3 regions of the Paenibacillus sp. 102 genome follow, and region 3 is predicted to be linked to each of the others. Evidence: a T-box and tRNA genes for the amino acid it is inferred to sense, from the RefSeq annotation. Region 3 holds a T-box; the other regions hold tRNA genes.

Region 1 (7,784 bases), on a different contig from region 3:
CTAAAACTAGCCATGTAATTGGTATTTTCTTTAGGGGCAGGGACTGCCCTTATAGCTTGGTAAATATAGATAGCTAATAAAAGTATCTACTTCCCAAGAAGCCCCCACTTCAAACAGTCCGTAAGGACGTTAAGTGGCGGGTAGTTCACAGAACTTAATGATAAAAATTCATTAGGGATATTGCATATAGAGTTGGCTAAATGTTATGTAGAAGAAGAGGAATTTAAACAAGGTTGTGAGCATTTCAAAAAAGGAATTTTATCTCTTGGTGTTCATAAAACATTAACTCCTTCAAAAGTATATAGTTCTTAATTGTTATTGACTTTGCCAGGAATGCTTCCACTTCAAGCTTGTGAATAGCATTTCAGTTGGGAAATTATAAGAGAAAACCCTAAAAAACATAAAGTGGAAGACTGTTTATCAGTCTTCCACTTTATGTTTTTTAGGGGCAGCATTATCATTAGATATGCGCTTTTAGGAATTACTTAGTGAAGAAATTATTTTTAAAAGTCTATTAGAGTATAACAGAAATAAACTAGTTGTTTTCATGAAATATTGCATATTAAAATGTATTGATATAAATGCAATTGATTACTATAATAGGGGTACAAATATTCGTTATATTTATATAATGTAATTAAACGGGAGGTATGTAACATGGAAATCGCAATGGCTGTTTTAAAATTTGTAGGTGGAGTACTTCCATTAGTACAAGAGCTTTTAAAAGCATTCATGTAAGTTTATATTTCATACCAATGATTTGAGACCAGTGCATAAGTACTTTGTAAATCATTAGTATGAACAGATTGTAGAAAAGAAGCAGAATTACAAGCGCAATAGCAATTAAAAAAGCACTCATTCGAGTGCTTTTTGATTGTATAGTAATACTTTAATACTCTATAATTAACTTTGGGGAAGGTAATGTGAGAGTATTAGACATAGTCTTAGCATTATCTTTTATTTGATAAACCATAAAATTGAATAATTTTGTGGTTTATTTTTTATATTTAAACGATTTTTAATAAACGTAATCATGAAATTAACATCGAATTACAGTTCCGGAATAGAGAGTCAGGAAATGGTCACCAATATCAATTATAGTTGTTGCTTGTATATAACCTTTAAAACCATTTGATGAATAATAAATTTCTTTTGGAATACTTTCTACAGCCTGATAATTAGTTTTTGAGTACTTTACATAATGGTTTGTAATTACTTTTGATTCCGGGACAATATTAGCTCTTTGTTCAAAAGTCTTTGTAATAGTAGAAGGTGAATTAAATTCAACATTTTTATGAGAAATACGATCCAAACTTTCAGCTTTTACACCTTCTGTTTGAGAAAAGGCACCTAAGCTACCTATTCCTATTAATGTAGCAAGTGTAAACTTTGAAAATCCTTTGAATTTCCTCATTTTATAAGCCTCCTTTAATTTTTTTGTAAGATAGGTTCTTACACTTCACAGTCTATATCTGGTAGATAGGAAGTGTACATACATATCATTAGACAAAATCCAACATTATTCTCTGTTTTTCTTAAGTTATGTATAATAATCCGTTGTTCAAAAAGTCGTCACAAATAAAAAATGATAATAATAACAAAAAAATGAATAGTATATTCGTTGGTTGTATTATTATTAATTGTTTTAATATTCTAAAATAATTGGATAAAATCTATATTGAAAGACCGATTCGGAAAAATAAGAATGCAATATTTTTTAGAAAAAGGAGTAATATACTTTAATTTATTAACTTGAAATTGAGGCTTATTTAAAGCAATTTCAAAGCTAAAATTATTTATTTAAGTTTGTAAATTATTTACTAAGATAATTTTTTTTAAAAATCATATACATTCTCAAAAAACTATAATCATTGTGGAATCAGCTCTAATGAACAAGAGAAACCCTAGCTAATATTTAGCTAGGGTTTCTAGGGTGTTTGTCTGTATGACTGTCAAATATATGAATTAGTTGACTTTTAAATCGTAGCATAAACTTAGCGATAATTTTATAGATTTATATTACAATATTATGAACAGAAAAATCATAGGAATTTAAGGGGGGATTTTTCCGTAAAGAACCCCGTAAGTGAACTATCCGCCACTTAACGTCCTTACGGACTGTTTGAAGTGGGGGCTTCTTGGGAAGTAGATACTTTTATTAGCTATCTATATTTACCAAGCTATAAGGGCAGTCCCTGCCCCTAAAGAAAATACCAGTTACATGGCTAGTTTTAGTAAGTTGATACTTGCGTTTACATCTCTATCATGATGACTATTACATTCAGGACAAGTCCATTCTCTAAGGTTTAGATTCTTGACTTTCTTATTCTTATAGCCACAGCCAGAACATAGTTGACTACTTGCATAATTCTTAGGTGCGATTATCAAATCACGCCCTTTCCATATTGCTTTATAGTCAAGGTAGTCTCTGAATTTAGACCAAGATACTTCGCTGATTGCTTTGGCTAACTTGTGATTCCTTTTCATATTCTTCACTTTCAAGTCCTCAATCATAGAGACGGAATATTCAGACGCGTATTTATCAATGTGTATCAAATAGTAATATGTAGGTAAATTTGTATAAAAGTGGTAATATTTATAAAATTACAACAAAAAGTAGGGAGGATGCTCACATTATGGAGATAGATATTGTCACAAAAAGAGGAATTACTAAGTTATTAAATAACTGGTATCAATCAATGCTATCTCAACAAGTTACAACAGCGACGAATCTAAAAAAAGATATAGATGAAAAAATAGAGCAATTAAAAAACGTACAAAAAGAAATAGATCAAAACGTATTACTATACTATTCTTTATTAGAGTTTAGATATAAAGTCTTAACAGACAGTTTAAGTATTACAAAAGAGAGTTTTGATGTTATTAATTCTTATAACACACCATCAGATAAGCTTCAATATTATTATTATCATTTATTTAAGGCAATACATGCTACGGTAACAACAAACTATAAAGAAGCAAGTGAATATTTTGAGAAGGCTAAAAGATTATTAATGGATATACCTAATGCTTTAGAAAAGGCAGAATTTTATTATCGAGTCGCTGTTTTTTATTATCAGTTTTACCGCCCAATTAAATCTATTGAGTATGCTCTTAAGGCAAAAGAGATATTTGCTTATCATGAAGGATATGAAAAGAATGTTGCTGCTTGTCAAAGTGTATTAGGTGCTTCAAGCGTATATCTTCATCAATACGAGCAAGCAGAGGATTACTACAATTCAGCAATCCGTATTTTACAAAAGGAAAATGAGGAGTCATTACTTTTAAGAGTACGTAATAACTTAGGTTGGTTGTATGGAACTCAAAATTTTTCTACGCTAGCTATTCGTCAATTATATGAAGTAACAACAAAAATGCCAAAACATTTCAAAGCTATATTTTTACAAGCTAGAGAGCATTACAAATTAGGTGAAAATGTTATAGCAAATGATTTAATAGAGCGAGGATTAAATATTTGTGTAGAATTAGGAAATAAAGAGTATGTACACCACTATGCTATTTTAAAAGGATTAAATCAGGGTATATCAATAGAGGAACTAGAAAAGATTATTCTTGCAGGAATTACTTATTTCGACAAAGAATTGCTATATAACTACACTCAAGAATATGCAGAAATTTTGGCAAAGAAGTTTTATAACGAAAATCATTACCAGAAAGCCGCTAAGTATTTTTTAATGAGCTTGCAGGTCAAAGAGAAAACGTATGAGGGAGGGGGAGAAAAATGAAAAAAAAGATTAGTTTAATTATTTTAGGTCTATCTGTTATTGGTGTGGTTTGTATTGGGTTAAATAGTTCCTTCACACATCAAGGAGGGCATGCAGATTTTCCAACGTCTGAAAGATCTTTTGTAGCCTAGGAACCATTAAACTACTGACAGGATAAGTAAATAAACTTTGGAAGAATTTGACTATATTCTTCTCGTTAAAGAATATAATCAATAAGATGTATTTAGATGGAATATCATTATGTTAATCGTATAGATTTGAAATTTATGGAAGATTTATATTATAACAAATAAATTTTAAAAAAATCTAATAAAGATGTAAGAGTAATACCGTTAACGACTGAACAGTTTCCTCGACCAGCTAAGCGCCCTAAATATTCAGTACTAAATAAAGACTGTATTTCAGTTAATGGAATTCAAGAGTTAAGACATTGGAAGGAAACATTAAAAGAGTTTATCATACTAGCCAAGAAAATTCCTTCCTCAAAAAACTTGTAGGGTGTATCTCATTGAGTAGGAGGGAGATAAATTGGCTTTTTGCGTTAGCAAAAAAACTAATGAAACGTGTGATTTGTTATGCTATGCAAAAAGATAATTTACCTCCGTCAATTTGTTAGTGTAGTGCACTTTCAAACAAATCAAGAGGGAGGTGAATTACCTAAAGTTAGTTAGAATTCATGATAATTTTTTATAGATTATACGGATAAAGGTGGTTAAGTGGACCTTGTAGGACTCGAACCTACGACCGGACGGTTATGAGCCGTCTGCTCTAACCAGCTGAGCTAAAGGTCCATGAATGAATACGATAAATTAGTGTATAAAAAGTGTTAAAAGTTAGCTATTTCTGCAAAGTGTTTGTTTATAAATCTTTTTTAAACAGAAATTTTTCATAGAATGTAACAAACAAAATTATAGCATACTATTAATCTATTTTGGATGAATTTGCAGTTGATATGCAAATTTACATATATAAAAGGATTGTTTGTTAATTTCTTTGGGAATTTCATCATTAGCTATAGCAGTAGATATTGGAGTAGGTATGGAATCAGAGATAGGGGTAGCTTATACTCGTATGTTTTGGAGATGAGGGTTTTTTGTTGTCGAGTAAAGATAAATTTAGTATGAATTATACTTATACGACCGCACTTCATTAAAAATGTGTTACGATTTTTAAAAAGGAGGAAGTTATGTGCAAAATCTACAAGAAGATAAGTATAAACAATTGAAAGATGAAAATGGAGGAGTAACGGTAGTATTAAAGACTGGTGTTCGGATAACTGGACAAATTATTACGACAGATAGATTTACTGTTCTTATGATGGTTCATGGTAAGCAACACATGATGTACAAACAAGCTATTTCTACAATTGTTAAGTAATACATATTATGTTAATATTTCTATATATTTCATTTTTAATATATAAGGTATAATAATAAGTAATTCTTTTTATTTTTACATATTTCAATTTCCTATTGAAGAACCCTTATTATAAGGGTTCTTTTTTATATTAAATACATGCAAAAATTAAATGAAATAAGGGAGTTCGATCTTATTCTATAGCGTAAGATAGAGATAAAAAGCTGATAAATATCAATTAAATATCGATATAATATATATATTATATCTTTGGAAAATGAATATTATATAAAAAGTATATTACATACATGTTTTATTTATATTTTTTATTATCCAACAGGCTTTGCATCTTCTGAAGGATGAAGAACGTATTATCAATAACTCATCGTGTAACCTTCTCAAGTGTTTTTCCCTACAGTGTATTGAAGTTTATTGATAGACTGTTTTAAAATTTGTGAAGGCTACTTGTCTTTATGAACTATTTGAAGTGGTGAGTAGTTCACTTTTTAATTCTAACAATTGAAAAGGAGATTAATTTATATAAATTAATCTTAAAGCCCAAAGCGATTAAAGCTCCAATACAAGAAGATAAGCACCCCATAACTAAATACATTGATAACTCTGTTTCTCCAATTATTATAGATGCTACTCCAGCAATTGCAGGAAATAAAGCGACCATGTAACCACTCTTTCCTCCTCCTATTTTTTCTACAAGTTTTAAATAAAACAACCAAGCTAAAAAAGAGGCAATAAATGTTAGATAAATTAGTGCTGATAAATATGTAGCGGTTTTAGGGAAAATAATCATTTGTCCTTGAGCATATACAATGGAACCAATTAACAAGCTTCCTACTGTAAAGCCAATACTATTTGTATAGATAGGGTCTATCTTCTTAATAGCATTCCTGGTAGAACACGTATCCCCTATTGCGGTAAGAAACGTACCTAAGAGAGCTAGCAAAATTCCTTCAATAGTAGATATTCCTTTGAATTCATTTATTGTTGGATAGATGAGTATACAAACACCTAAGATACCTAAAAGTCCTCCAATAAAAACTCTTGAATGCAGTTTTTCTTTGAGAAATATCCGGAGTGCAATTGGAGTTAAAATGACTTTCAAGGAAAAAATCAAAGTTACGATAGCAGCAGAACTCATTATGGTAGCATAATAGAGACATAAATAACTCAATGAAAAATTACAAATTCCAAATAAAACGATAAAAGGAATATCTTTTATATTAGGTTTTCCATTAGGTTTAATAAACCATAAGAGAACTAAAAATAAGATTGCTGTTAGAGCTAAACGATACAATAAAGAAAGTTCTAGACTAATTGGGGTACCTTGAATCTTAACTACAATAAAATTAAGGCCCCAAACAATTAAACAAAATAAATACATCATTTTAATCAACTCATCATCACTCCTGTTAAAAAAATACTGTACACATTTCTATACTTAATATTAATTTTTATTGTCATTTGTAAAAGGTACAGTTTACAATAATTCAAAATGACAGTTGGAGTGATTAAGTGAAAGAACTCATTTTTAATATAGATCAGAGTTGGAATGTTCCAATGTATCAGCAAATATATGTTTATATAAGGAAGAAAATATTAGCAGGGAAAATTGCCTATAATACTAAACTCCCTTCTATTAGAGAATTAGCAAAACTTTTAAATGTAAGTAGAAATACTACACAAGTGGCTTATGAACAACTTTTAGCAGAAGGCTATATACGAAGTGAATGTAAAAAGGGCTATTTTGTACAGGCAAATATGTCGAATCAAGTACTTACATATGAGCCTACTTTAGTAGCTCATAGAGAAAAAGAAAACGATATAAGAAAAACCATTGATTTTAAAATTGGTACGGTAGACAGGGAGAACTTTCCCATTACAAAATGGAGAAGCTTAGCAAATAAAGCTTTAATGGATCCTATCATGTATTCCTACGGGGAAAAACAAGGGGATATGTTGTTAAGGACAGCTATATCAGATTATCTGTTTCAATCAAGAGGTGTAAGTGCTTCTAATGAACAAATACTGATTGGCAGCAGTACACAACATTTGTTATTGATTTTGACCTTTCTTTTAAAAGAAGAACTTAATAGGATAGCTGTAGAAGATCCCGGTTACAATGGAGCAAGGGAACTTTTTTCCTTACAATCATTCTCGGTTGAACCTATATCTGTTCTTGAAAATGGCCTTGACGTTAATCAATTGTATACAACAGATGCAAGATTAGTATACGTTACACCAACTCATCATTTTCCATTAGGACTAACGATGCCAGTTAATGAAAGGTTAAAACTCATTAACTGGGCTGAACAGGTTAATGGATATATTATTGAGGATGATTATGATAGTGAATTTCGTTATATTCATCAACCTGTTCCTTCTTTACATAGTTTAGATTCCAATGAAAGAACTGTGTATTTAAGCACATTTTCTAAAGCATTATTACCCTCAATCCGTGTAAGTTATATGGTATTACCTAAACGATTACTTTCTAGGTATGAGAAAATTTCGTCTTTACTAGAACAAACTGCTTCTTCTCTTCATCAAAGAACGCTGGCTCATTTTATATCAGAGGGATATTGGTATGCACATTTAAGAAAAATGAAAGCACTTTATAAACGCAAAATAAAAGTATTATGTGAAGAGATAAATAAGCATTTTAAA
Region 2 (7,784 bases), 340 kb from region 3:
AGATGCTTTAAGCCATGTGACATTATCAGGAATTGCCGCAAGTTTGTTGCTGGAAAAAACTATTTTTACAGGTGGATTTTTAAATCCGTTATATATGGGGATGATTTTTTCAATGGGCGGGGCGCTATTAATTGAAAAATTACGTACTGTATATAAACATTACCAAGAATTAGCGATTCCGATTATTCTTTCAGCAGGGATGGGAATTGGAGTGATCTTCATTTCGCTTGCTAATGGATTTAATACGGATTTATTTAGTTACTTATTTGGTAGCGTGAGTGCTGTAACGAGCTCAGATTTGATTCTTATTGGTATTGTAGCAATCGTCGTTATTGCAACGATTATTTTATTATATAAAGAGTTGTTTTTATTATCATTTGACGAAGAATATGCTGTATCAACAGGGCTTCGTGCAAAATGGATTCACTTTATTTTCATTATTTTAGTAGCGCTTGTTATTGCGGTATCTATGCGTGTTGTTGGGGTTCTTCTCGTATCATCTTTAATGACGTTACCAGTTGCAGCAAGTATCCGCATCGCAAAAGGGTTTAAACAAACAATTTTCTTTTCCATTTTATTTGGTGAAATTTCCGTGATAGGTGGGCTGTTCGCTTCTTATCAGCTTGATTTAGCTCCAGGTGGTACAATTGTTATGCTAGCGGTTCTTATTTTAATCGGTGCAATCTTATGGAAGAAGAAAAAAACTGCATAAAGTAGGGATAGTTATGAATCTAACAGAAGCTTTACGCCTTATGAAAGAAAAAGGCTATAAACATACTGGAAAAAGAGAAGAAATGTTACGTTTATTTGCAGCTCATAATCGTTATTTAACTGCCAAAGATGTTTTAGAGCATATGAAAGATGATTATCCAGGGTTAAGTTTTGATACCATCTATCGTAATTTAACAGTATTTGCTGAAATTGGTGTTTTGGAGCAAACAGAATTAAATGGAGAAAAGCATTTTCGTTTTACATGTTCTATTATGGAACATCATCATCACTTTATTTGTTTGGATTGTGGTGGTACAAAAGAAATTACTTCCTGTCCAATGGATTTTATGAATAAAGATTTTAAGGGATATGAAGTAACAGGGCATAAGTTTGAAATATATGGACGTTGCCCGAAGTGTGCACAGTAAGAGCTCGCCAGTTATGAAACTGACGAGCTTTTTTCTATAAGGAAAAGGCTGCTCGTAAAATCAAAGCAGCCTGTTTTATTATTCTTGTTCTTGTTTTTCTTGATTCGCAGCCATTTCAGCAGCAATTACATCAATTTCTTTTTTTAGTTCTTCTACCATTGTTTCTTCTGGTACTTTACGAACGACTTTTCCTTTACGGAATAATAAACCTTCTCCGCGTGCACCAGCAATACCGATATCGGCTTCACGAGCTTCACCAGGACCATTTACAGCGCAGCCAAGTACAGCTACTTTAATTGGTACTTTCAGCGTAGAGATGTATTCCTCGACTTCATTTGCAATACTGATAAGGTCGATTTCGATACGACCGCATGTTGGACAAGAAATAAGTGTCGCAGCATTCGATGCAAGACCGAATGATTTTAACAATTCGCGAGCAACTTTTATTTCCTCAACTGGATCAGCACTTAATGAAATACGAAGTGTATTCCCGAGACCCTTACTTAAAATCGCCCCAAGACCAGCAGCGCTTTTTACAGTTCCGGCAAATAGTGTTCCGGATTCTGTAATACCTAGGTGTAACGGATAATCAAAAGCACGAGCTGCTTTTTCGTAAGCTTCAATTGCTAAGTTAACATCAGAGGCTTTCATTGATACGATAATATCATGGAAATCTAGGTCCTCTAAAATTTTAATATGATGAAGTGCACTTTCAACCATACCATCTGCAGTAGGGTATCCATACTTTTCTAAAATATGACGTTCTAATGAACCAGCATTTACACCAATACGAATTGGAATGCCACGTTCTTTCGCAGCATTTACAACTGCTTCTACTTTATGGCGACGCCCGATATTACCTGGGTTGATACGTACTTTATCGATGCCGCCTTCAATTGCTTTTAATGCAAGGCGATAATCAAAGTGAATATCAGCAACAAGTGGGATGTTAATTTGTTTTTTAATATCAGCAATTGCGTTTGCTGCACGTTCGTCTGGAACAGCAACGCGGACGATTTGACAACCCGCTTCTTCTAAACGTTTGATTTCGGCAACAGTTGCTTCTACATCATGTGTTTTTGTTGTTGTCATACTTTGTATAATTAATTCATTATTACCGCCAATTGTTAAATTACCGACTTTAACAGGACGTGTTTTTGTACGATGAGTCATTTCATTCACGAATAGATCGCTCTCCTTATAAAAGAAGTTTCTTATTTTGTCTTTCATATCAAACATAGTATATGTGATATGAAGCAATAGAAACCTATATGCTCGGTTTCACTTTTACTATTGTATCAGCGCCTTTATATAATTGACAAGGATTAAGTGATTGCTCATTGATATAACGGGAATTTGTAAGATTTTCCGATCTGTATTTTTGTTGTAGACGTATTTTTATTTAACTGTTTAAAATCATCGATGACTTTTTCAATAGAGGGAATTTTTTTCTTGTTAATCGCTTCTGTAATAGATAAAACAGTCTCTCCTGTTTTGACTTCAATCGCTTTATATTGCACATCTGTTTCTTCTTTTGCTTTTGTATCAACATTTTCTTTTTTTACAGTTTGAGCAGCTGTTGTTTTTTTGTATGAACTTAACATTGGTAAGGTACCAATTTTTATATCGTAATAAAACACGTAACCGAGAACAAGCACAAGTAAGAGTGCACCAAGTCTCTTCATATTCCTCACTCCTTTGTTAGGAAATATATGCTTGTCCAAAAAAAAAATGCCAAAATGGCATTTTTTATAGTTCGTGTTTTTCCTTAGGGTTTGGTATTTCTTTAATTGTTAAGTACAGCACGATTAAAATGATGGCAGTGTACAGAAGGAATGTTCCTGGCACATTTATGTTTAATACATTCATAATCATAAAGAAAATAGTTGGAATTGTATAACTGTAAGCTGTTAATGTCCAAACTTGTTTATAAGATACTTTTCGCTGACCTACCATTGCTGAACCGATAAAGGCTAAAATAGTTGTACCTAAGAACGAAATGAATAATTGGTACAAGTAAATAGCTATTCCAACACCAAACATGAGAAATGGGTAGATATTATCAACGGCTGATACAATGCCTTGGATATCCTTTTTCTCAAATGTCCCATTGCCGAAGTCACTGTAAGACTGACTTTGTGTTTGATTGTTATTAATAGATACAACTTTATCTTTTAAAACAAATACACCTTGTTTATTTGTATATGCATTCGTATCTGTTGCATTAGGGTCAAATACGAAAACAAAATCTCCATCTTCTTTTATAATAGGTTCTTTGACGTCAGCGTGCAGCTCACCATTCTCAATTTTAAAATCAGGTAAATCTTTTTCAATTGATTGATGTACAGAAGATACGACATCTTGTACGAAGTTTCCAAATATAAAAGTTTTCGGAATCGTTGCGATTAAACATAATAACATGACGTACAGAATTGTTTTTCCCATTTTTTGAAAACGAAAAAGTGCCATGTCCTTTGGCGAATATAAACTTTTTACTAGCTGCGTAAATATGGACATATATTCACTTCCTTTACTATATGTATGATAGATTGATGCATAAAATCATTGTAACGTAGGAATCTAGAGAATCACAAGTTATATCGTATGAAATAAGGTTAATGCTTCAGTAATTATTGGACTGTATAGAGGATTTACTACCTATAAAAATCTTTCTTTTGAGGGGGGAGAGAGCATCTGTCCATGTATAGAAGCGGTTAGCCTCTTTTCCTGCCCGATGTGAAATTAAAGCAAAGAGAGAAAATGAGTACAGGCTATTTTTTGTTCTGCGTAGCAGGAAGGTAAAAATATAATTGACACTTTTCTTTTTCATATGGTAAATTTATCTTACATTTCTTAATTAATATATCTTGCAGTTTTCAGCTTTTATGAATGTTCTGTGGAGACTTGGTGGTGAATTTGAATTTTAATCACCGCTATATACATAATTCTGGACCCTTAGCTCAGCTGGTTAGAGCAGACGGCTCATAACCGTCCGGTCGTAGGTTCGAGTCCTACAGGGTCCATATCCATTTCATATGTTTATCATGTAGCCGAAAAGCTTCCTTGTAGAAGGGAGCTTTTTTTACGAAATATATGAGCATTTTGTTTGAAAAGAAATGGAAACTTTGCTACGTTAATGATAGCAAGACAATGTGATTTAATTTGTTTTCACCCTATGGCAATTAGGGTAAAATGAAGTTGTATGTCAAGTTATCTTGGCAATACATAAACTGGGAGGAATGTAACAATGGCAAAACATGAATTACCAAATTTACCTTATGCGTATGATGCTTTAGAACCTCACTTTGATAAAGAAACAATGAACATCCATCATACAAAACACCACAACACTTACGTAACAAACTTAAATGCTGCGTTAGAAGGTCATGCAGAACTAGCTGACAAAAGTGTTGAAGAATTAGTTACAAACTTAAATGAAGTACCAGAAGCAATCCGTACTGCAGTACGTAACAACGGTGGCGGACATGTGAACCACACTTTCTTCTGGACAATTCTATCTCCAAACGGTGGTGGACAACCTGTAGGTGAACTTGCAGCTGCAATTGAAGCGAAATTCGGTAGCTTTGATGCATTTAAAGCAGAATTCGCAAAAGCTGGTGCAACTCGCTTCGGTTCTGGCTGGGCTTGGTTAGTAGTAAACAATGGTGAACTAGAAGTAACAAGCACTCCAAACCAAGATTCACCTTTAACAGAAGGTAAAACTCCAGTTATCGGTTTAGACGTTTGGGAACATGCTTACTACTTACATTACCAAAATCGTCGTCCTGACTACATCGGTGCATTCTGGAACGTTGTAGACTGGAACGCAGCTGAAAAACGTTACCAAGAAGCTAAATAATATCGCTTATTCCGTTTTATGTAAGACGATATTGAAGAAGCTAGGGGAATATTCCCCTAGCTTTTTTGTATGCTTTCTTTTACATAATTGCGCTTGTCTTTGGAAGACTAGAACATGAAGTAAAGGAGAGTTATGTATGAAGTGGAAACATGTAATTGGCGATGTCGAGGTGAATCGTGATTTAGTATTGTTACTTGTTATGGGGGGATTATACACGCTCGCGATTTCTTTATCCAACACGTTTGTTAACATTTATTTATGGAAGCAAACACAAAATTATGTGAACCTTGGGTTGTATAATTTAGCAAGCGTTGTATTGCAGCCATTAACATTTCTTTTTGCAGGGAAATTGGCAAAGCGGATAGATCGTGCCATTTTACTGCGAATTGGTGTAGGAACATTAGCAGCTTTTTTTATTGTTGTTTTACTTGCAGGAACGCATGCTTCACATTATATTTTATTACTTGGTGGCCTTCTTGGAATTGGATATGGTTTTTATTGGCTGGCATTTAATCTGTTAACATTTGAGATTACGGAACCAGAAACACGTGATTTTTTTAACGGTTTTCTCGGCCTGTTAACATCCTTCTCTGGAATGGTTGGACCAATAGCAGCCGGGTATACGATTTCGCGTATGGAGAAGTGGACAGGTTATACGGTTATCTTTTTTCTTTCCCTAACTTTATTTGCAATTGCTGTTGTCATAAGCTTCTTTTTGTCGAAAAGAGAATGTGAAGGGCGTTATGAAATTGTTCAAGTTTTGAAAGAGCGTAAGATTGATAAAAACTGGGGAAGGATTACCCACGCCCATTTTTTTCAAGGCTTAAGGGAAGGAACGTTTATTTTTGTTATTTCCGTATATGTCTATTTAGCATCAGGAAGTGAATTTGGGCTAGGAAAATATAGCTTAGTCAATTCAGCTGTATCCTTTATATGCTACTACTTTGTCGCACGTATGTTAAAAAAGGAATGGAGAAAAAAATCGATTTTACTTGGTGGAATTATTTTGTATGTCGTTGTATTTTTAGTTATTTTTCATGTTACATATGTAAAACTACTCATTTATGCAGCGTGTATTGCTATTGCTTATCCAATTTTACTCGTTCCATACGGTTCTATGACATATGATGTAATCGGAAGAGCAAAGCAGGCAAGAGAGTGGCGTGTTGAGTATATTGTTGTACGAGAGCTATGGCTGAACAGCGGAAGAATATGTTCCATTTTAAGTTTCTTATGTGCAGTATCATTTTTTTCACCAGAAAAAAGCTTGCCTATTCTATTATGTATTCTCGGAGCTGGACATTTACTTATTTATTTTGCTATTAGAAATGTCAAATATGGGGAAGGAAATCCAAATAAAACAAGGATTCCAGCACCTGAAACAACACAAAATCATACCGAACGAGAAGGTTAACTTCTTCCGTGTTTTATGCTAGAATAAAAAGACATGTAAAACAGCAGTGAGGACACCTGTAATAAGGTGTCCCTTTCCTATTACATAGCTGTTGGTAGAGGGGGTTCGTATGAGTAAAAAGAAGAAAAAAAAGAAGACCCACGTTCCGTTTCGGCTTAACGTGTTGTTTTTTTGTGTGTTTTTAATGTTTTCAGCGATTATTGTAAAGCTTGGAATGGTACAAATTGTACATGGTGAGGATTATAAAAATGAAGTTGAAAAAAAGGAAAACTCAACAGTAAGTAATCCGGTTCCACGCGGGAAAATTTTTGATAGATATGGTCGTGCGGTAGTGGATAACAACCCAGTTCGTACGATTACGTTTACAAGAATGAAGGGATCAACTTCAGAAGAGCGTTTAGAAACAGCGAAAAAACTTGCGAAGCTAATTGAAGTATCCCCAGATAAATTAACAGAACGTGATAAAAAAGATTATTGGCTTTCTTTACATGAAGAAGAGGGAAAAGAAAAAATTACAAAGAAAGACCAAGCAGAATTTAAAGCAAAGAAAATTGATGATAAAGAAATTGCAGAGCGTCAGCGGAATCGCGTGACAGAGGCAGAAATCAATCAACTAACAGCGGAAGATCTAGAAATACTTGCAATTAAGAGTAAAATGGACGGCGGATATGCAATGACGCCACAAATTGTAAAAAAAGATGTAACACCAGAAGAATATGCAATCATTAGTGAAAACTTAGCGTTGTTACCAGGTATAGATACGACAGTTGATTGGGATCGTAAATATACTTATGATGATATGTTCCGCAGTGTACTTGGTGGTGTAACAAGCTCAGATGAAGGGTTGCCAAGAGAGCGACTAGATTATTTCCTTGTTCGAGATTATAACCGTAACGACCGCGTTGGTAAAAGTTATATTGAACAGCAATATGAAGATACACTTCACGGTACAAAAGCAGAAGTGAGAAATATTACAGATAAGGACGGAAACATTTTAGAAACGATAAATGTATCTAAAGGGCAACGAGGGAACGATTTAAACTTAACAATTGATATGGAACTGCAAAAGCGTGTAGAAGAAATTCTTACAAAGAGTTTGAAACAATATGCAGGATCAGAGCCACTTTTAGACCGAGCGTTTGTTGTAATGATGAATCCAAAAAATGGTGAAGTTTTATCTATGGCTGGGAAACAAATCGTAGAGGAAAATGGGACGAAAGAGATAAAAGACTATGCATTAGGGACAATGACGAGTGCGTATCCGATGGGTTCGACCGTGAAAGGTGCTACGATACTAACTGGATATCAAACAGGCGCAATTACGCCTGGAGCAACATTATTGGATGAACCGATTAAATTGAAAGGTACACCA
Region 3 (7,784 bases):
CGACCCTTTAACGAAAACACCAGTTATGATTATGCATATTTCATCACTAGAGCATTGTTTACCAACATGGTTAACAGAACAGATTTATTCCAAAACAGAGATTCCGCAAATACCAGAAAATGATTCAGGTTGGGCAACGAGGCTACGTTTAATTCCTTTTCGAGCGGTAGGAGTTGAGCATCAGTTTTTGTGGGCAATTAAGCCAGATGTTGTTCAAATTCATCATGAAGGAAGCGATATGATTGTAAATAAAGTATTAATCGGTTTAAATACACAGCCATTGTCTACAAATGGAGAGTATCAATGTATTATACATCCGAAAATGCTGATATCACCAAAAGTGATAATCGCTTAATTATGAGAGGTGGGAGAATATGGCGAAAATAAAATTTTATTTCATATATCTTTGGTATAAAGTATTGTTGAAACTTGGAATTAAGACCGATGAAATTTACTATATCGGTGGAAGTGAGGCGTTGCCACCGCCTTTGACAAAAGAGGAAGAAGAAGTACTCCTCAATAAATTGCCCAAAGGTGACCAAGCCGCACGGTCATTGCTCATTGAGCGTAACTTACGGCTTGTTGTGTATATAGCCCGTAAGTTTGAAAATACCGGAATTAATATTGAGGATTTAATTAGTATTGGAACAATTGGTCTTATTAAGGCTGTGAATACATTTAATCCTGAAAAGAAAATAAAACTAGCAACTTACGCATCACGTTGTATAGAAAATGAAATTTTAATGCATTTACGTAGAAATAATAAAAATCGTTCAGAAGTTTCATTTGATGAACCATTAAACATTGATTGGGATGGGAATGAATTGTTACTATCAGATGTGCTTGGTACGGATGATGATATTATTACAAAAGACTTAGAAGCTACTGTAGATAGACATCTTCTTATGAAAGCACTACACCAATTAAATGATCGTGAAAAACAAATTATGGAACTCCGCTTTGGACTTGCGGGCGGAGAAGAAAAAACACAAAAAGATGTGGCAGATATGCTGGGGATTTCACAGTCTTATATTTCTCGTCTTGAAAAAAGAATCATAAAAAGGCTGCGGAAAGAATTTAATAAAATGGTATAAAATGGCGCTTGTAAAGCTTGTGTTATCAAGGAGAGTACATAAAACCAATCGGTATTCCGATTGGTTTTATTGTATTTTTTATTTGAAAGTACTAGAAAAACGGTATGCATAAAATTCCCTCCAAAGGAGATACTTTACACTGTACAGCAACTCCCGATAGGAGGGAACACTTTGACGAGAAACAAAGTAGAAATTTGCGGTGTTGATACAGCTAAACTTCCAGTACTAAAAAATGAAGAGATGCGTAAATTATTCCGAGAAATGCAAAGTGGAGAGATAAGCGCAAGAGAGAAATTAGTAAATGGAAACTTACGTCTTGTACTGAGCGTCATTCAGCGATTTAACAACAGAGGAGAATTTGTTGATGATTTATTTCAAGTCGGCTGCATTGGACTTATGAAATCCATTGATAACTTTGACTTAAGCCAAAATGTTAAATTTTCAACATATGCTGTGCCGATGATTATTGGAGAAATCCGTAGATATTTGCGTGATAACAATCCAATACGCGTCTCTCGCTCATTGCGAGATATCGCGTATAAAGCATTACAGGTAAGAGAAAAGCTAATTGCTGAAAATTCAAAAGAGCCAACAGCGATGGATATTGCAAAAGTACTTGAAGTGACACATGAAGAAATCGTTTTTGCACTTGATGCCATTCAAGATCCAGTATCACTATTTGAACCAATATATAATGATGGGGGCGATCCTATTTTTGTAATGGATCAACTAAGTGATGATAAACAAAGGGACGAGCAATGGGTGGAAGAATTGGCGTTGAAAGAGGGAATGAAACGATTAAATGATCGCGAAAAAATGATTATTCGAAAACGTTTTTTTCAAGGGAAAACACAAATGGAAGTTGCCGAAGAAATTGGAATTTCTCAAGCACAAGTATCGCGCCTTGAGAAATCAGCAATTAAACAAATGAATAAAACGATTCAAGGATAAGATCTCATCATTTAAGATGAGATCTTTTTATGTTCCGCGCCCCGAGATTCTGTTCATAGGAAAGATTGCGTGTTCATATAATGAAAATAAAGTAAAACTGCAGGTGGAAACTTATCAATTACAAATAGCGACATAAAAGGAGAGAATGATAATGATGCGGATTTCAGAGTTTCAAATTAAGGATGTTGTAAATGTCTCTGATGGAAAAAAGCTTGGAAACATTAGTGATATAGATATTGATATGAACACTGGGAAGATTCAAGCAGTCATTATTTCAAAGCAAACAAGAATGCTAGGTATATTTGGGAAAGAGGCAGAGTTTGTCATTCCATGGAAGCAAATTGTAAAAATTGGAGAGGATGTAATATTAGTAAGGGCGGATCATGTCAATTCTGTAACAGAATCAATACAAACCCCGACAATTTCTTAAAGAATATTACAAATTCCTCTTTTTTTTATGTTGTCATTATGGAAAAATAAAAGTATGGTAAAATAGACAGGAAGTACCATGCTTTTTTATGTTATTTTATTAAAAGGAGCCGCTTTATGAGAGAACCATTTATATATGAGGACGGTATATTGTATTTACAAGCGTGGAAAGAACTTGGAAACATTACTGCAGGATTTACGACAAAAGATGGTGGAGTCAGTACAGGCTCCTTCCAGGCGATGAATTTAGGATTACATGTGAATGATATGATGGAGAATGTTCATGAAAATAGACGTATTTTAGCGAACAAGTTACAAAAACCATTAGAAAATTGGATTTGTTCAGAGCAAGTTCATGATCATCACGTTGAAAAAGTAGGCCAAGGGGAAAAAGGACGAGGAATCTACTTATATGAAGATGGTATTCCAAATACAGATGGTATTTATACGACTGATAGAGATGTGTGTTTAACATCTTGCTATGCCGATTGTGTTCCACTCTATTTCTATGCGCCATCACATGGTATGATAGGACTTGCACATGCCGGATGGAAAGGAACTGTAAAGGAAATTGCAAAAGAAATGATTCAAAAGTGGAGTGCAGAAGGGGTACCAGCTCATGAGATTTATGTTGCAATTGGACCAGCCATTGGGTCCTGCTGTTATGTAGTTGATGATCGTGTATTATCAGCAGCAAAACAAGCGGTAAACGGACCTGTTCCATATAAAGTGATTTCAGACGGACAATATGCAATTGATTTAAAAGAAATCAATCGTATACTATGCTTACAAGCTGGCATAAAAGATGAGCATATTGTGATGTCGTCTCTTTGTACAAGCTGTGAAGAACAATTGTTTTTCTCACATCGCCGTGATCGAGGGAAAACAGGAAGAATGTTGAGTTTCATAGGCTTTAAGGAGGATTGAAAATAAGTGGTAGTGCAAGAGAATTTAGCATTTGTAAATGAGGAAATCAAAAAAGCGTGTGAACGAGCAGAGCGTTTGGCAGAAGAGATTAAGCTCGTTGCAGTAACAAAAACAGTAGGAATTGAAAAAACAAATGAAGTAATAGAAGCTGGACTTACTGATTTAGGTGAGAATCGTAATGAAGGTTTTTTACAGAAGTATGAGCATTTTGGTGCAAAAGTAAATTGGCATTTTATTGGTTCAATTCAAACAAGAAAAGTAAAAGAAATTATTAATGAGATTGATTATTTGCATTCATTAGATCGCATTTCACTTGCAAAAGAAATTCAAAAACGTGCTACAAAGCAGGTTAGATGTTTTGTACAAGTAAAAACATCATCTGAAGAATCGAAGCAAGGGATAGCAGCAGAGGAAACAGTTGCGTTTATTCGTGCGCTGCAAGAGTTTGATAAAATTGAAGTTGTTGGATTGATGACAATGGCACCGTTCACTGAAGAAGAAGCAGAAATTCGTCATTGTTTTAAGACATTGCGTGGTTTGCAAAAACAAGTGCAAGAATTAGGGTTATCATACGCTCCGTGTAAAGAACTATCGATGGGAATGTCAAATGATTATACGATCGCAATTGAAGAAGGTGCTACATATATTCGTTTGGGAACGATTTTAGTAGGAAAAGCGTAAAAGGAAGGAGAATGTTATTATGAGTTGGTCAAAAGTAAAATACTTCTTTTTTGACACACCAGAAGAGCGGGAAGCTTATGAAAAGGAAAAGGAGCAAGTTGAAATGAAAAAACAACAAGATCCACCAGAACAGCAGGATATTCCACTTACGAAAGCACAGCCGAAACAAAATATTGTAAGCATTGAAACAGCAAAGCAGTCTTCTAAAGTTGTTTTGTTAGAACCGCGTACATATTCGGAAGCACAAGGTATTGCGGATCATTTAAAGGGCAGAAGAGCAGTTGTCATTAATTTGCAAAGGATGTCAACAGATCAAGCTGTGCGTATCGTTGACTTTTTAAGTGGTACTGTATACGCTATAGGCGGGGATATTCAAAAATTAGGACCGAAAACATTTATTTGTACACCTGAGACTGTGGATATTGTTGGGGCCATTTCTGAGTTGTTCGGTGAAGAAGAAGAGACAAATATAAAGAGGTGGTAATACGCCATGACGATTATTTTACAAGCATTGCTTTGGATCATCCAGATTTATTCCTGGGCACTTATTATTTATATTCTTCTATCATGGTTTCCAGGAGCTAGAGAATCCACATTTGGTGATTTCCTTGCACGTATTTGCGAACCATATTTAGAACCGTTTCGAAGATTTATCCCGCCTTTAGGGATGATTGATATTTCTCCAATTGTTGCGATTATTGCATTAAAATTGGCTAATAGTGGTTTAATTAGTCTATTTCAATATTTTCTGTAACAAGAGGTTGAATGAATGAGCATCTATGAGCATTTTAGACCAGAAGAAGCGGTCTTTGTGGATAAAGCGTTAGAATGGAAACAGATGGCTGAAGAATATCATCAAGTGAAATTAACGGATTTTCTTGATCCGCGTCAGCAACAAATTGTTGCTACGATAATTGGGAATCAAGGAGATGCGACTTTGCGATTTTATGGTGCTACGCCAAAAGCGGAAAGGAAAAGAGCTCTTATTTATCCGAGTTATCTTGAATTGAATGAAGAAGATTTTCAAGTTGAAGTATTAGAAATTGACTATCCTTCCAAGTTTTATACGCTTGAACATAGGCAAATATTAGGTGCATTTATGTCTCTTGGATTAACAAGAGAAAAATGCGGTGATATTTCGCTTCAAGAAAATCGTGCCCAAATTATAGTTGCAAAAGAAATTGTGTCGTACATTGAAATGAATTTACAATCGATAGGAAAAATGAAGGTCTCACTCTCCTCTGTACAAGCAGATAAAGTATTACGATCACAAGAAGAATGGAGAGAACAGTCTGGAACCATTTCATCACTTCGATTAGATGTCCTACTAAGTGAAATGCTCCATCTATCACGGCAAAAGGTACAACCGCTTATCAAAAACGGTCTTGTAAAGGTGAACTGGAAAGTCGTAGAGCAAACTTCCTACGAGTGTTTTCCAGGTGATGTGTTTTCAGTTAGAGGATATGGACGAAGTAAATTATTTTCTGTAGAAGGAAAAACGAAACGCGACAAATGGAGAGTTTTGTATGGTATACTAAAATGATTGGTTTTTTAGAAGGGAAATCTCTTATTTTGTCGAAGAAAAGATATAATTAAAAGAGGAAAATTCAGATAACTACTTGGAGGTGGCGTTTGTGCCGTTAACACCATTAGATATTCATAACAAAGAATTTGGTCGCGGATTCCGTGGCTATGATGAGGATCAAGTAAACGAGTTTCTTGATCAGATCATCAAAGATTATGAATTGGTCATTCGTGAGAAAAAAGCATTAGAAGAAAAAGTGGCCCAACTAGAAGGGAAATTAGATCATTTCTCTAACATTGAAGACACGCTAAATAAATCTATCGTTGTTGCACAAGAAGCGGCGGAAGAAGTAAAGCGTAATGCACAAAAAGAAGCAAAATTAATTGTACGTGAAGCAGAAAAGAATGCAGATCGTATCATTAATGAAGCTTTAGTAAAGTCAAGAAAAGTTGCATTTGACATTGAAGAGTTAAAGAAACAAGCGAAAGTATTCCGCACGCGTTTCCGTATGCTATTAGAAGCGCAGCTTGAAATGCTAAACAATGATGATTGGGACAAATTAATTGAGCTAGAAGATGAAGTGGACGAGCTGTTAAAGAAAGAAGAAACAGTGTAAGCTTGACGTTTTTCTCATTATTACATATAATTTTAAACAACATATTTATTAAGAAAAACGAAGATAGGGATAAGTACCTTTTTCATACCTTATATAGCGAACTGAGGACGGTGTAAGCTCAGGATAAGGAGATAAATGGAAGATCACCCTGGAGTTCCGCGCTGAACAAAAAAGTAAGCGTAGGCGTGTATTCGCGTTAAGAATATAAAGAGGACTCATGCATACATGCATGGTCTACTAGGGTGGTACCGCGGGAGACTTTCTCGTCCCTTTTGGGGATGAGAAGGTCTCTTTTTTATTCCATTTTTTTTAAGGTCTTTCTTTTATACATTCGAGGAGGAAATAAGCATGGAGTACAAAAATACATTACTAATGCCGAAAACAGAATTCCCAATGCGTGGGAATTTACCAAAACGTGAGCCTGCAATGCAAGAACAGTGGGCTGAAATGAATATTTATGAAAAAGTACAAGAACATACAAAAGGTCGTCCTTTATTTGTACTGCATGATGGTCCTCCATATGCGAATGGTGACATTCATATGGGACATGCGTTAAATAAAGTCTTAAAAGATTTTATTGTTCGTTACAAATCGATGACTGGATATTGTGCACCATATGTTCCAGGATGGGATACACACGGTTTACCAATTGAACAAGCTTTAACAAATAAAGGTGTAAAGCGTAAAGAAATGACGGTTGCGGAATTCCGTAAATTATGTGCGGAGTATGCATATGAACAAGTTAATCGTCAACGTGAGCAGTTTAAACGTTTAGGTGTACGTGCAGATTGGGATCGTCCGTATATTACGTTAGAGCCAGCATATGAAGCGCAGCAAATTAAAGTATTTGGCGAAATGGCGAAAAAAGGTTATATCTATAAAGGGCAAAAACCAGTTTATTGGTCTCCAACAAGTGAGTCTGCTTTAGCTGAAGCTGAAATTGAATACCAAGATAAAAAATCAGCATCTATCTACGTAGCATTCCCTGTAAAAGACGGAAAAGACGTATTAGAAGGCGATGAGAAATTTATCATTTGGACAACAACACCTTGGACACTGCCAGCAAACCTAGGTATTTCTGTTCACCCAGAACTTGAATATAGCATTGTAAAAGTAAATGATGAGAAATATATCATCGCTTCTGAACTATTTGATACAGTTGCGAAAACGTTAGAGTGGGAAAATACTGAAATTGTGAAAACAGTTAAAGGTAGCGAGCTTGAATATACAGTTGCGAAGCATCCATTCTATGACCGTGATTCTTTAGTTATGCTTGGAGAGCATGTTACAACAGATGCTGGTACAGGTTGTGTACATACAGCACCTGGACACGGAGAAGACGATTTTCTTGTTGGTAAACAATATGGATTAGAAGTTCTTTGCCCAGTTGATGACAAAGGTGTATTAACAAATGAAGCACCTGGATTTGAAGGGTTATTCTATGATAAAGCGAATAAACCGATTACGGAAAAATTAGAAGAAGTTGGCGCGTTATTAAAATTAACATTTATCACGCATTCTTATCCACATGACTGGAGAACGAAAAAACCAATTATTTTCC

Evidence for each region. The T-box of region 3 lies ahead of ileS2 (isoleucine--tRNA ligase). A T-box ahead of a tRNA ligase gene usually reads a tRNA of that ligase, here a tRNA-Ile.
Region 1: it encodes a tRNA-Ile, which carries the amino acid that the T-box ahead of ileS2 (isoleucine--tRNA ligase) is inferred to sense. The anticodon was not compared.
Region 2: it encodes a tRNA-Ile, which carries the amino acid that the T-box ahead of ileS2 (isoleucine--tRNA ligase) is inferred to sense. The anticodon was not compared.

Annotation. Positions count from the first base shown of each region.
Region 1 is NZ_JBCGHT010000020.1:22,249-30,032, forward strand. It holds partial or broken gene tnpB (IS200/IS605 family element RNA-guided endonuclease TnpB) at 1-18, shown strand, start outside; partial or broken gene AAIE21_RS29690 (hypothetical protein) at 548-738, shown strand; gene AAIE21_RS25095 (hypothetical protein) at 1,040-1,414, opposite strand; partial or broken gene AAIE21_RS25100 (RNA-guided endonuclease TnpB family protein) at 2,218-2,550, opposite strand; gene AAIE21_RS25105 (response regulator aspartate phosphatase) at 2,637-3,746, shown strand; partial or broken gene AAIE21_RS25110 (Phr family secreted Rap phosphatase inhibitor) at 3,743-3,862, shown strand; partial or broken gene AAIE21_RS25115 (sugar nucleotide-binding protein) at 4,046-4,243, shown strand; tRNA gene AAIE21_RS25120 (tRNA-Ile) at 4,464-4,537, opposite strand; gene hfq (RNA chaperone Hfq) at 4,935-5,123, shown strand; gene AAIE21_RS25130 (DMT family transporter) at 5,602-6,513, opposite strand; gene pdxR (MocR-like pyridoxine biosynthesis transcription factor PdxR) at 6,633-7,784, shown strand, end outside.
Region 2 is NZ_JBCGHT010000001.1:760,659-768,442, reverse strand. It holds gene AAIE21_RS04100 (metal ABC transporter permease) at 1-712, shown strand, start outside; gene AAIE21_RS04095 (Fur family transcriptional regulator) at 726-1,139, shown strand; gene ispG (flavodoxin-dependent (E)-4-hydroxy-3-methylbut-2-enyl-diphosphate synthase) at 1,218-2,312, opposite strand; gene AAIE21_RS04085 (hypothetical protein) at 2,477-2,824, opposite strand; gene AAIE21_RS04080 (DUF1189 domain-containing protein) at 2,889-3,656, opposite strand; tRNA gene AAIE21_RS04075 (tRNA-Ile) at 4,089-4,162, shown strand; gene sodA (superoxide dismutase [Mn]) at 4,387-4,998, shown strand; gene AAIE21_RS04065 (MFS transporter) at 5,135-6,412, shown strand; gene AAIE21_RS04060 (peptidoglycan D,D-transpeptidase FtsI family protein) at 6,522-7,784, shown strand, end outside.
Region 3 is NZ_JBCGHT010000001.1:416,524-424,307, reverse strand. It holds gene spoIIGA (sigma-E processing peptidase SpoIIGA) at 1-355, shown strand, start outside; gene sigE (RNA polymerase sporulation sigma factor SigE) at 375-1,094, shown strand; gene sigG (RNA polymerase sporulation sigma factor SigG) at 1,266-2,045, shown strand; gene AAIE21_RS02160 (YlmC/YmxH family sporulation protein) at 2,197-2,475, shown strand; gene pgeF (peptidoglycan editing factor PgeF) at 2,592-3,401, shown strand; gene AAIE21_RS02150 (YggS family pyridoxal phosphate-dependent enzyme) at 3,408-4,082, shown strand; gene AAIE21_RS02145 (cell division protein SepF) at 4,102-4,566, shown strand; gene AAIE21_RS02140 (YggT family protein) at 4,573-4,836, shown strand; gene AAIE21_RS02135 (YlmH family RNA-binding protein) at 4,852-5,625, shown strand; gene divIVA (septum site-determining protein DivIVA) at 5,717-6,223, shown strand; T-box leader at 6,275-6,497, shown strand; gene ileS2 (isoleucine--tRNA ligase) at 6,572-7,784, shown strand, end outside.